3 regions of the Streptomyces sp. NPDC089915 genome follow, and region 1 is predicted to be linked to each of the others. Evidence: riboswitches for the same ligand, from Rfam matches in the RefSeq annotation. Region 1 holds a riboswitch; each other region holds the start of a gene.
The links. A riboswitch is a leader RNA that binds a small molecule or an ion and turns the genes downstream of it on or off. The one in region 1 is predicted to bind cobalamin.

Region 1 (4,326 bases):
GGGACGGGCGGGGCGGTGGTGAAGCCTCCGCCGGCGACCGCGCGCAGGGCGTCGATGGAGGCGTACGCGCTGGCGCTGGTGTCGGAGGGCTTGTACTTGAAGCCGCCCGCCGGGTTGTACTGGTTGGCGATGAGGAAGTCGATCGGCGTCTTGCCGCTGCCGGTGAGGAAGTCACCGGTCTGCGGGTTGAATCCGCAGGCGTTGAGGCCGGCCACGCCCCAGCCGTTCGAGCTGGTGTTGACTCCGTAGAGGGAGTTGAAGGCGCCGCTTCCGGAAACGAGCTTGCTCTTCAGGAAGTTCTTCGCCTCGACGACGTCGGTGTCGGTGTTCGCGACGCCGGAGACGCACAGGGCCGCCATGGCCGCGCCGGTCATGTCCACGTCGCCCGCGGAGTTGAGGACGGTCGGGTTGCCCTCGGCCTTGTTGTAGGTCCAGCCGCCGTCGACGTGCTGGTTGGCCCGGATGCGGGTGACCATCGCGTCGGTCAGCGCCTGCGGCACGCGCGCACCGCCGGCCTGGGTCTTGGCCCCGCCCAGCGAAAGGGCCGCGAAGACCGTGCCGTTGAAGTTCCCGGACGGACCGAAGTAGCCGGTCTCGGCGGTCTGCCAGTAGGAGTAGACGTTCGCGATGAGGTTGCGGGAGGCGGAGACGCGGGCCGGGTCGATGCCGGCGGCGTAGGCGTTGAGGGTGCCTCGCTCGTAGTCCGTCACGACCGGGGAGGCCTGCGGCCAGCCCGCCGTCGAGAGCAGGTTGCGGTAGACGGTGCGCGCGTTCTTCGTGGTGTCGCCGCCGGGGTGGACGTCGACGACCGCCGTGCCGGTGGCCGCGAAGGCGGTGAACGCCCATTCGTTGGACAGTCCGGCCCCGGCGTACGAACCGTCCGCGGCCTGGAGGGACTTGAGATAGGTCACACCGTTCGTCTTGGACGTGGCGATCTGTGCGGGCGAGGAGGTGGCGAAGGCCGGCAGCGTGGTGAGGGCGAGGGCGCCGAGCGCGGCGGGCACCGCGAGCGTGAGGCGGCGGGCGGTACGGGGACGGGACATGGCCTGCTCCTGGAATGAGGGACGCCGACCTGACCGGAGCTCGTGCGGGCGGACGGCCCGGAGCTCGGTGGCGGCCGTCCGAACGCGTGGTACGGCTTGTGATGTGCCATGCCGCACGGGCATTCGGGCTCGGAACGGCCCCCTGCCGTTCCACACCGCTGCGCGTCAGCCCCGGATTCGCACCGGGTTCCCCCATGTGGCAGCCCAGGACGCTACCCGAGTGATCAACGGTCCGCCAGCCACCGTGAGCGGCCCCGATCGAGGGGCCGGGAGCCCGTTCCGCGTGAGACGCAGACCACCTTGACGGTGTCTTTATCCGCGTGTTCCACTCCGACTGATAAGCACTCAGCTCCAGGGGAAGCCGGTCGAAATCCGGCGCTGACCCGCAACCGTAGGCCCGGCACCGCCCGGGCGAGTCGGAATGCCTGGAGCCAGGTTTTTTGCAGCGAGAAACGCCGTCGCGGACTACGGCGTGGTTCGAAACGGCCTTCCCTGCCGCCATGCCGGCCGCGGGAGTCCTTTTGCCACGCACAGGTCCGCCCGGCCGACACGAGGGGCCGTGGTGGGGACCGCACAGCAAGCAGAGCAACGCATGCGGCACAAGGGGCTGTTGTCGCTCACAGCGGCGGCGCTGCTGACCTTCGCCGCGGGCGTGACCTTCGTGGGCGGGGCCGTGCCCGCGTCGGCCGACCCGGTCGAGCGGTGCACGGCCACCACCGGCGCCCTCGTCGCCGTGGACTTCGGCCCGTTCGGCGGCAAGCTGGAGAAGGGCTGCGACACCACCCCCACCACCGGCTACGAGCTGCTGCGGACCGCCGGGTTCACCATGGAGGGCACCGTCCACGACGGCCCCGCCTTCATCTGCCGCATCGGCAAGGGCACCGGCACGCAGTACCCCACGCCCGAGAGGGAACCCTGCGTCCTCACTCCGCAGGCGACCGCCTACTGGTCGTACTGGACCGCCTCGCCCGGCCAGCGGAAGTGGTCCTACAGCCAGCAGGGGGCCATGGCCCGGCACCCGAAGCCCGGTGATGTGGAGGCCTGGGTCTACGGCGGCACCGACGTCGCCGGCACGAAGGGCAAGCCGTCCTTCACTCCGGACGACGTCCGTGGCTTCACCACCCCCGACCCCACCGTTCCGACGGCACCGCCCAAGGTCCCGGCCGGCCGGGTCGACGTGCCCGCGGCCACCCGCTGGGTCACCGGGACGCTGACGGACGGGGAACGCGTCGTCGACGAGGGCTCCACCACCCCCAACCACTTCCTCACCACCGAAGCGGTGTTCGCCCTCGCGGCGGCCGACCGCAAGAGCCCGGCTGCGAAGAAGATCGCCGACTTCCTCGCCACGCCCGCGCAGACCGACGCGTACGCCTACCCGGCCGGGAAGGACCGCATCCCCGACGCCACCGCCGCTGCCCGCCTCGCCCTCGTCGCCGAGGCCACCGGCAAGGACCCCCGCGCGTTCGGCGGCCACGACCTGCTCGGCGACCTGGTGAAGTACGCCTGCCCCCGCGACATCGGCGACGGCGAGACGGTCGAAGGCTGCTTCACTAAGGGCGACTTCCGCACGACCGGGCAGGCCGACGGGCAGGCCATGGCCGTCCTCGCCCTGGTCAACGCCGGTATGACGCCCCCGGCCGGCTCCGTGGCCCGGCTGACCCTCCTCCAGTGCGAGGACGGTGGATTCACCAGTGTCCTCATCCGGCCCGGCAGCCCGGGGTGCGAGAGCGAGGCCGGTGCCACCGGCCTGATCGCCCTGGCCCTGGAACGGGCCGGCGGCCACGAAACGGTGCTCCAGAAGGCCCGCAACCACCTCAAGAGGTCCCAGCTGGCGACCGGGGCATGGCCCTCCGTGTACTACGAGACGACCGGCAACCCGGCCGCCACCGGCTGGGCCGCGCAGGCGCTGCGCGCCCTCGGTGACGAGGCCTTCGCGGACGCCGGCGTCTCCTGGCTCTCCAAGCGCCAGCTCCCGACCGGCGGATTCGGCTTCGCCGAGGACGACACCGAATCCCGCCTGTACCCCACGGCGACGGCCTCGATCGCGGGCGCCGGCAGCGATCTCGCCGCCCTGACCGCCAAGCCGGCCGCACCGCCGGCCCCGACCGACCCCCCGACCACGCCGCCGGCCGGTGAGGGGCCCGACACGAAGAAGGGCGTCGCGTACCTGACCGCCCCGTCCCGGCTGGTGCAGGGCCGTTTCTACGAGAGCCGGCCCGGCAGCGGCTTCGCCGACTACGGCCTGACCATCGACGGCGCGTACTCCCTCGCCGCCACCGGCGAGGACAACGCCGCCCTGCGCCGCATCGTCGACTTCATGGACAAGGGCGGCAGGGACGGCCAGAAGCGCGGGATCCACGAGTGGACCCTCGTCGGCACGAAGTACGCGAACGGGGGCTCCATCGGCAAGGCGGCCGTGCTCGCCGAGACCGTCGGCCGCGACCCCCGGAGTTTCGGCGGCCAGGACCTGATCGCCGCGCTCGGCAAGATCGTCTGCCAGGCGAAGACCTCGACCCCGCAGGAGTGCGCGGCCAAGGGCAACTACGCATACGCCACCTCCGTCTTCAAGCAGTCCCTCGGTGTCATGGCCCAGCTGCGCGCCGGCGAGAAGGCCGCCGCGGCCGAGCCCGCCGCCTACCTCAAGAGCCTCCAGACCCCCTCGGGTGCCTGGGTCAGCCTGATCGGCGAGCCCAGCGGCCCCGAGGTGGACTCCACCGCCATGGCCGCCATGACCGTGGGCCTGCTCCCCGACGCCGGATCCCGGGCGGCGGTCGACAAGGCGCTCGCCTGGCTCGCGGCCCAGCAGAAGGAGGACGGCGGCTTCCCCGGCGCCTCCGGTAACTCCGTCAACTCCGCGGCCCTCGCCGTCCAGGGGCTCTCCCTGGACGCGCCCAGGTACGGCGCCCAGATCGCCAAGGCACGGAAGTTCCTGGCCAGCCAGCAGAACGCCGACGGCGGCTTCAACGTCGCCAAGGACGCCCAGGCCGGCTCCGACCTGCGCGCCTCCACCCAGGCCGTCGGCGGTGCCACCGGGATCTCCTTCGGCACCCTGGCCCGCGACCTGACCGGTACGACCCCCGAGCCGGTCCCCAGCACGTCCGGGGGCACCTCGGGCGGTACGTCCGGCGGCAACGGCTCGCCCGTCATCGTGACGCCGGGCGAGAACGGCGGCGGCACGGGCTCCGCGGGCGGCTCCGGGTCCGGGTCGGCCGGTGGCGGCCCTCTCGCCTCCACCGGAACCCGGGTCGGCGGCCTCGCCGCCGCGGCTCTGGCCCTGACCCTG
Region 2 (4,326 bases), on a different contig from region 1:
GACCAGCGAGCCGCCGCCGACGCCGCGGCCCTGGTAGACGATGATCCCGCCCATCTCCTCGGCATCGAGGATGCCCGTGTACTTCGGGACGTCCTTGTCGATGGGGAAGCCGAGGAAGTTGCTCAGCGGCGCCTTCGTGCGGGTGCGCAGCCAGAAGGAGCGGTAGTCGGGCTTGGTGGTGTTGGCGAAGATCTTGCCGTCGGTGCCCGGGGTGTCCCAGGCCATGCCCATCTCGATCATGTGCACGTCGACCCCGGCCTGGGCGAGCCGCAGCGCGGCGACGGAGCCGCCGTAGCCGGTGCCGATGACGAGGGCGGGGACGTGGGTCCCGGACGCGATGGGGGCGTTCGTGACGGCGGTGGCGGGATTCGCGCGGGCCGGCGTGGTGTTGACGGCGAGGGCCATGGCCCCCAGAAGAGAACTGGTTCCAGCAATGAATCCACGTCGGGAGACACCCTTGGTCACCTTGCTGTGCAGGCCTTTGTCGCTCATGTGGCGTTCCTCACTCTCGACGGAGTGGGAACAAGTTCTACTGGCGGGTGCCTGCTAAGTCACTAGATACGTCGAGGTAATTTCCGGCTGGTTCCGGCAGGGGGCGCGGCGGGGGTCACGTCAGCGGTCGCGGCAGGGGCGCGGCTCGGGTCAGGGCAGGCTCCAGTGGGCGACGTCGTCGCCGAGCCCGCCGTCGAGGGCGAACTGCACCGCCGCCGGGCGGGCTTCGGACGGCAGCCTGAAGGTGACGTAGCCGGTGGCCGACCCGCCCGGGGCCAGGGTGACGGCGTCGGGGAGGGCCTGGCCCGCGTCCGTGGCGCCGCTCAGGCCGGTGAAGCGCCGGCCGGTCGTGTCCAGGAGGTGGGCGGCCGGGGCGGGGGAGTCCTCGTACGGCACCGTCCCGGTGTTGCGCAGGCGCAGTTCCACGGCGACCAGCCGGTCGGCCCCGGGCGCCGGCGCGGGCCCCGCCGGGTCGACGACCCGGGTCAGGGTGACGTCGAGCCGCTCGCCCGGGCGGTCGCCGTCGAGGGAGACGGTCTCGCCGGAGCCGCCGGTGCCCGCACCGAGCAGCAGCGCCGCCAGGAGGGGCGCCAGGAGGAGGCGGGCGGCCCTGGCCGGGCGCCCGGGACCGCTATGGCCCGGGTGGCTGCCGTGACGCATGAGCGACCTCCTCCGCACCTCCCCTCGCCGCCCACGATCCTCCGTACCGGCCGCTCCCGCCACCGGCGGCGGGGGCGGTTCGGGAGCCCTTGGTCCCCTCTGTGGGGCAAACACGGCATCTGGCAGACTTGGCCGGGTTGTCCCGGGCGGTGCAGGACAGGAAACCGGTGTGAATCCGGTGCGGTCCCGCCACTGTGACCGGCGACCCCCTCCGCGGGGTCCCGGGAGTCAGACACTGACGCACCGCCTCTTCACGTCGACCGGGGACGAGGATCCCCCGGAGAGGCCTCACCATGCCGCGTTTCCGCGCCGCCCCGCGCCCGCTCACCGCGCTCGCGCTCCTGCTGTCCCTGACCGCGTGCGGCGGTCCGCCCGGGGAGGAACGGCCCGCCCCCGGCGCCCGGTCCGCGCCCGGGTTCCCGTACACCGTGACCAACTGCGGGGTCAGCAGCACCTATCAGGCCCCGCCCGAGCGCGCCGTCACCATGAACCAGCACGCCACCGAGATCATGCTGGCCCTCGGCCTCCAGGACCGGATGGCCGGCACCGCCTACCTCGACGACGCGGTGCTGCCCGCCTACCGGAGCGCCTACGAGGGCGTCAAGGTGCTGGCGAAGGAGTACCCGTCGAAGGAGGTGCTCCTCGCGGCCGACCCGGACTTCGTGTACGGCGGCTACTCCAGCGCCTTCGACAAGAACCAGGGCCGCGACCGCGAGGGGCTGGCCCGGGCCGGGATCGGCTCCCGGCTCAGCGTCGAGTACTGCACCCCGGGCCGCGTCGGGCTGGCCCAGCTGAAGACCGAGATCACCGAGGTCGCCCGGACCTTCGGCGTGCCCGAGCGCGGCACGGCCCTCATCGAGGACGAGCAGCGCCGGATCGACGCCGTCACCGCGCGGGTCGGCAACCGGCCCCGCCCGTCCGTCTTCGTCTACGACTCGGGAGAGTCCTCCGCCTTCACCTCCGGGGGCAACGGCATCGGCAACGAGATCGTCTCCCTGGCCGGGGGGACGAACGTCTTCGCCGACCTCCAGGACACCTTCGGCGACGTGCCGTGGGAGAAGGTCATCGAGCGGCGGCCCGAGACCATCCTCATCTACGACTACGGCGGCACCCCCGTGGAGGCGAAGAAGCAGCGCCTGTTGAACGATCCGGCGCTGGCGGAGGTTCCCGCCGTGAAGAACCGCCGGTTCGTCGTGCTGCCGCTGTCCTCGGCCGTCCTCGGCGTGCGCGTGGCCGACGCGGTCGAGTCCCTCGGCCGCCAGCTCCACCCCGACGCCGCGTGACCGGGCGCCGCCGCACCGCGGCCGTCCTGGTGCTCCTCGCGGCCGCGCTGGCCGGCGCGATGGTGGCGGGGCTGGCCCTGGGACCCGTACGCATCGCCCCAGGCCGGGTGTTCGACCTCCTGCTGGCCGGGCCCGGCGGCCGGGGCGGGGCCTTCGCCTCCATCGTGTGGGAGGTGCGGATGCCGCGCGTGCTGCTCGGGGCCGTGGTCGGCGCCGGGCTCGCGGTCTCCGGCGCCGTGCTCCAGGCCCTGGTCCGCAACGCCCTCGCCGACCCCTTCCTGCTGGGTGCCTCCTCGGGCGCGTCGGCGGGGGCGGTGCTGGTCATCGTGCTCGGGGTGGGCGCCGGGACCGCCTTCGGACTCCCGCTGGCCGCGTTCGCCGGCTCCCTCGCCGCGCTCGTCGCCGTCTACGCCCTGGCCCGGCGCGGCGGCACCATGACCACCGGGCGGCTGATCCTGGCCGGGGTCGCCGTGCAGTACGTCCTGTCGGCGCTGACCAGCCTGGTCCTCGTGCTGTCCGCGCGCCCCGACCAGCTCCGCTCCGTGCTCTTCTGGACGCTGGGCGGCCTGGGCGGGGCCCGCTGGGACGAACTCGCCCTGCCGGCCGTCGCGCTGCTCGCCGGGACCGCCCTGCTCGTCGCCCTCGCGCGCCCCCTGGACCTGCTGCTCGCGGGGGAGGAGGGGGCCCGCACCCTCGGTCTGGACACCGGCCGCTTCCGGGCCGCCGTGTTCGTCCTCACCTCCCTGGTGATCGGGGTGCTGGTGGCCTACAGCGGGGCGATCGGCTTCGTCGGCCTGATGGTTCCGCACGCCGCCCGCATGGTGGTGGGCGCCGGGCACCGGGCGCTGCTGCCCGTCTGCGCGCTGGCCGGGGCGGTCTTCCTGAGCCTGGCCGACCTGCTGGCCCGGACGGCGGCGGCGCCGGAGGAGATACCCGTCGGCGTGGTCACCGCGCTGGCCGGCGGGCCGTTCTTCCTGTGGATGCTGCGCAGGTCCACCCGGAGCGAGGGAGTGGCCGGATGACGGGGCGTCCGGTGGAACTCTCGGTCGAGGGCCTGCGTTACGAGGTGGAGGGGCGGCTGCTGCTGGACGGGATCGGCCTCACCGCCCGGCCCGGCGAGACGGTCGGGGTCGTCGGGCCCAACGGCAGCGGCAAGACCACGCTGCTGCGCTGCGTCTACGGCACCCTGCGGCCCACCGCGGGCCGGGTGCTGCTCGACGGGGCCGACGCCTCGGCGCTGGGCGTGAAGGAGCGCGCCCGGCGGGTGGCGGTGGTCCCGCAGGACGCGGCGGGCACCTTCGGGCTGACGGTCCGCGAGGTCGTGTCCATGGGGCGGAGCCCGCACAAGCGGTTCTGGGAGCAGGACGGCCCGGAGGACCGGCGGCGCGTCGCGCGGGCGCTGGAGACGGTCGGGGTGTCCGAGCTGGCCGGGCGCCGCTTCGACGGCCTGTCGGGCGGGGAGCGGCAGCGCGCGCTCGTCGCCCGCGCCCTCGTCCAGGAACCGGGGCTGCTCGCCCTGGACGAGCCCACGAACCACCTCGACATCCGCTACCAGCTGGAGGTCCTGGGTCTGGTCCGGCGGCTGCCCGTGACCGGCCTGCTCGTCCTGCACGACCTCAACCTCGCCGCGTCCTTCTGCGACCGGCTGTACGTGCTGGCGGACGGCCGGGTCGTGGCCCAGGGCCCGCCCGGCGAGGTGCTGACGGAGGAGCTGCTGGCGGAGGTCTACGGGGTCGCCACCCGGATCGCCGTCCATCCGGCGACGGGCGCTCCGAGCATCGTCTACCTCCCGCAGCGGCCGGCCGGTCCTTCCGCCTGTCCCGCGGGTCTCACGCCTCCGGCCGGGCCAGCCGGCTGAGCAGGGGCATCGCCTCGTCGAGGGGGACGGCGC
Region 3 (4,326 bases), on a different contig from region 1:
GAGGTTGACGGAGCCGAGGTTGCAGACGGCCGTCTCGCCGTCGTTGGTGACCTCGATGATCTCGGTGCAGAGGTTGGAGGAGTGGACCACCGTGCCCGGGAGCGCGGTCTGGTTCGCCGTCCGGTTGGAGGCGTCCTTGAAGGTCATCCAGCCCTGGCCGGTCTGTGCGAGGGTGCGCATCATGCGGCCGTACAGGTCGCGGGCCGGCATCGTCTTCTTGGCGAGCCCGGAGGCCTCGGCCTTGACGTAGGCGGCGTCGAACTCGTCGCCGTACAGGTCGACCAGCTCGGGGACGTCGGACGGGGAGAACAGCGACCACTCGGCGTCGGCGTTCACGCGGCGCATGAACTCGTCCGGGATCCAGTGGGCGAGGTTCAGGTTGTGGGTGCGGCGCTGGTCCTCGCCGGTGTTGTCGCGGAGCTCCAGGAACTCCTCGATGTCCGCGTGCCAGGTCTCCAGGTAGACGGCGGCGGCGCCCTTGCGGCGGCCGCCCTGGTTCACGGCGGCGACGGAGGCGTCGAGGGTCTTCAGGAACGGCACGATGCCGTTGGAGTGCCCGTTGGTGCCGCGGATCAGCGAACCGCGGGCGCGGATGCGGGAGTACGACAGGCCGATGCCGCCGGCGTGCTTGGAGAGGCGGGCGACCTGGTGGTAGCGGTCGTAGATGGAGTCCAGCTCGTCCAGCGGGGAGTCGAGGAGGTAGCAGGAGGACATCTGCGGGTGCCGCGTACCCGAGTTGAACAAGGTGGGGGAGGACGGCAGGTAGTCGAGGCGGCTCATCAGCCGGTGCAGCGAGGCCACCTCCTCGACGGCGCGGACGCTCTCGTCCTCTGCCAGGCCGCAGGCCACGCGCAGCATGAAGTACTGCGGGGTCTCGATCACCTGGCGGGTGATCGGGTGGCGCAGCAGGTAGCGGCTGTGCAGGGTGCGCAGGCCGAAGAAGCCGAAGCGGTCGTCCGCGCCCTCGGCGAGCGCGTGCTCGACCAGGGCGTTCAGCCGGGCGGCGTGGGCGGCGACGAACTCGGCGGTGCGGTCGGCGATCAGGCCCTCGCGGTGGCCGACGGCGACGGACTCGGCGAAGGAGGACGAGCCCTGGCCGGCGGCCTCGTCGGCGACGGCCAGCGTCAGCAGGCGGGCGGCGAGCCGGGAGTAGGCCGGGTCCTCGGAGATCAGGCCGGCCGCGGCCTCGGTGGCGAGCCCGCGCAGCTCGGCCTCGTCGGCGGCGGCGCTGCGGCCGCGCAGGGCGGCGGCGGCGATCCGGCCGGGGTCGGTGTCGGGGAGGTCGGCCGTGAGCTCGGTGAGGGTCCGCAGCAGCGCGGCCCCGGGACCTTCTGCTTCGGGGTGGTCGGACTCGGCGCGCGGTGCGGCGGGCGCGATGGTCACGGGGGAGCTCTCCCTCACTCGGCCCGGTCATCGGCGGAGCGGGGCGCGAGCGGGCGCATGCGGGCGCGCGCAGAAGCGCGTTCGGCACCGCATGGCGTCCACCGGCCCAACCGCGAGGCCCGGACGAATCGACACCCCGGCTCGGTCGATCCGGGGGCACTGCCGGCAGGTCTTCGGACTCGCGGATACGCCCGTGGGCGTACGTCACACCGTTGCGGGACAGTTCCGGATTCCCACCGGATTCCCCTGCGGCGGCAGCAGCCATGAGCATACATGTGGGGGCGACCTGATGCGGTAGCCCCCACATGTTGTGTCGGGCGCATGCGGAGCGTGTCGTCACAGCTCCAGTCGGTACGTGAGCAGGGGCAGTTCCGGGACGGGCGACCAGTCCCGTTCGGGCGTACGGGTGAACCCGAGCCGCCCGTAGATCCGCTGGGCCCCGCGCATGGCCGGCTGGGTGGACAGCACCAGCGCGGTGACCCCCTCCAGGGCCCGGGCCCGTTCCACGCAGGCCCGTACGAGGGCCTCCCCGACCCCCTGGCCGCGGGCCTCGGCGGCCACCGCGAGCATCCGGAACTCGGCGTCGTGCGGGCCGGCGATGTCCGCGAGCCGGCTCCCGGGTGCGGCGAAGGTCACCCCGCCGAGGAGCACCCCCTCGCGCACGGCGACGAGCACCTCCCCGTCCCCGGCCCGGCCGGCGACGTCGCGGAGCACGTTCAGGTAGCGGTCGCCGTCGCCCGATTCGAGCAGCCCGTCCCCGGTGTAGGCCAGCCCGGTGATCTCCCCGAGCCGCCCGTACTCGTCTTCCCTTGCCGTCCTGATCTCGAAGTCCATGCCCCCGAGTGTGCGCCACGGCCCCGGCATGCCGAAGGCCCCGCCGTCCCGGTGGGGGACGACGGGGCCCTCGGTGACCCTCGGTGGCCGTTCAGCAGCAGCGGAAGCCCTCGCGGGGGTCCGCCTCTCGGGCGTCGGTGCGGGCCCGTTCGAACGCGCGGCGGGTCAGGACCTCGGCCGCGGGGTCGTGGGAGCGGGCGTGGGCGACGTAGCGGTCGTACGCGGCCTCGCCGGAGAACTCCCGTACGTAGTACCGCGCCTTCGCCAGCGCCCCGCGGACACCGCTCACGCGACGGGGTCCTTCACCCGGCCGCCGCCCCCGTCGAGGCCGGCCGCGGCGAGCTCGGCCTTCTCCTCGGCGGTGGCGATCAGGCCCGCCGGGGCGATGATCTTCGACTCGGACCACGGGACCTCGGAGAGGCGGACCGAGTCCGGGGCGGAGGCGGCCTTGAAGCAGATCCGCGCGGCGTCCACCAGGACGATGATGATCAGGACGGCGAAGAGGGCCGAGAGGACCCCGTCGACCGTGGCGTTGGTGACCACGGTGTGCATCTCGTCCATGTTCTTGGCGGGCGGCAGCACCTTCCCGGCGTCGATGCCGGTCTGGTACTTGTCGCGCTGCGCGAAGAAGCCGATCTTCACGTCGTCGGAGAAGACCTTCTGGTAGCTCGCGGTGAGGGTGACGGCCACGTCCCAGGCCAGCGGGACGCCGGTGACCCAGGCCCACTTGAGGCGGCCGGACTTCACCAGCAGCGTGGTGCAGACCGCCAGGGCGACGGCGGCGAGCAGCTGGTTCGCGATCCCGAACAGCGGGAAGAGCTGGTTGATGCCGCCCAGCGGGTCCTTGACGCCGACCCACAGGAAGTAGCCCCAGCCGCCGACGACGACCGCGCTGGCCACCCACACGCCCGGCTTCCAGCTGATGTCCTTGAAGGACTTGTGCACGTTGCCCAGGGTGTCCTGGAGCATGAACCGGCCGACGCGGGTGCCCGCGTCCACCGTCGTCAGGATGAACAGGGCCTCGAACATGATGGCGAAGTGGTACCAGAACGCCTTCATCCCGGCCCCGCCGAACACGGAGGAGAAGATCTCCGACATCCCGAGCGCGAACGTGGGCGCGCCGCCCGTGCGGGAGAGCAGGCTGGTCTCCTCCACGTCCTTGGCGGCCTGCGCCAGCGCCTCGGGGGAGATCGCGAAGCCGAGGTGGCCGACGGCCGCCGAAGCGCTCTGGACGGTGGTGCCGATGACCCCGGCGGGGGCGTTGACGCCGAAGAACAGGCCGGGCTCGATGATGCAGGCGGCGATCACGGCCATGACGGCGACGAAGGACTCGGTGAGCATCGCGCCGTAGCCGATGACCCGGATCTGGGTCTCCTTCTGGATCATCTTCGGGGTGGTGCCCGAGGCGACCAGCGAGTGGAAGCCGGACAGGGCCCCGCAGGCGATGGTGATGAAGACGAAGGGGAACATCGAGCCGGCGAAGACCGGGCCGTCGCCGCGCGTGGCGAAGTCGGTGACCGAGGGCATCTTCAGCGTCGGCATCGCGATGACCACGCCGACCGCCATCAGCGCGATCGTGCCGACCTTCATGAAGGTGGACAGGTAGTCGCGCGGGGCGAGCAGCAGCCACACCGGGAGGACGGAGGCGAAGAAGCCGTACCCGATCATCCAGAGGACGAGGGTCTCCTTGTCCAGGGTGAAGAAGTCGGCCCAGGAGGACTCGGCGACCCAGCCGCCCGCCACGATGGCGAGCAGCAGCAGCGCGACGCCGACGACGGAGACCTCGGTGACCCGGCCCGGGCGCAGGTAGCGCAGGTAGACGCCCATGAAGAGGGCGATCGGGATGGTCATGCCGATGGAGAAGACGCCCCAGGGGGAGTGCCCCAGCGCGTTGACGATGACCAGGCCGAGCACCGCCAGCAGGATGATCATGATGGTGAACACGGCGAGCAGGGCGGCGGCCCCGCCGACGGGCCCGATCTCGTCCCGGGCCATCTGGCCGAGCGAACGGCCGTCGCGCCGGGTGGAGAAGAACAGGGTCACCATGTCCTGGACGGCGCCGGCGAAGATGACGCCCGCGACGATCCAGATGGTGCCCGGCAGGTAGCC

Region 2: another riboswitch for cobalamin. It lies ahead of AB0O29_RS22815 (ABC transporter substrate-binding protein); the one in region 1 lies ahead of AB0O29_RS08025 (hypothetical protein).
Region 3: another riboswitch for cobalamin. It lies ahead of AB0O29_RS06655 (ribonucleoside-diphosphate reductase subunit alpha); the one in region 1 lies ahead of AB0O29_RS08025 (hypothetical protein).

Annotation. Positions count from the first base shown of each region.
Region 1 covers NZ_JBFBGN010000017.1:5,809-10,134, reverse strand. Annotated here, with positions in the region: gene AB0O29_RS08025 (hypothetical protein) at 1-1,043, opposite strand, end outside; cobalamin riboswitch at 1,140-1,278, opposite strand; cobalamin riboswitch at 1,350-1,491, shown strand; gene AB0O29_RS08020 (prenyltransferase/squalene oxidase repeat-containing protein) at 1,606-4,326, shown strand, end outside.
Region 2 covers NZ_JBFBGN010000080.1:19,231-23,556, reverse strand. Annotated here, with positions in the region: gene AB0O29_RS22825 (GMC oxidoreductase) at 1-492, opposite strand, end outside; gene AB0O29_RS22820 (hypothetical protein) at 643-1,152, opposite strand; cobalamin riboswitch at 1,271-1,410, shown strand; gene AB0O29_RS22815 (ABC transporter substrate-binding protein) at 1,446-2,435, shown strand; gene AB0O29_RS22810 (iron ABC transporter permease) at 2,495-3,457, shown strand; gene AB0O29_RS22805 (ABC transporter ATP-binding protein) at 3,454-4,293, shown strand; gene AB0O29_RS22800 (MarR family winged helix-turn-helix transcriptional regulator) at 4,265-4,326, opposite strand, start outside.
Region 3 covers NZ_JBFBGN010000013.1:47,202-51,527, reverse strand. Annotated here, with positions in the region: gene AB0O29_RS06655 (ribonucleoside-diphosphate reductase subunit alpha) at 1-1,383, opposite strand, end outside; cobalamin riboswitch at 1,530-1,664, opposite strand; gene AB0O29_RS06650 (GNAT family N-acetyltransferase) at 1,720-2,217, opposite strand; gene AB0O29_RS06645 (YbdD/YjiX family protein) at 2,309-2,506, opposite strand; gene AB0O29_RS06640 (carbon starvation CstA family protein) at 2,503-4,326, opposite strand, start outside.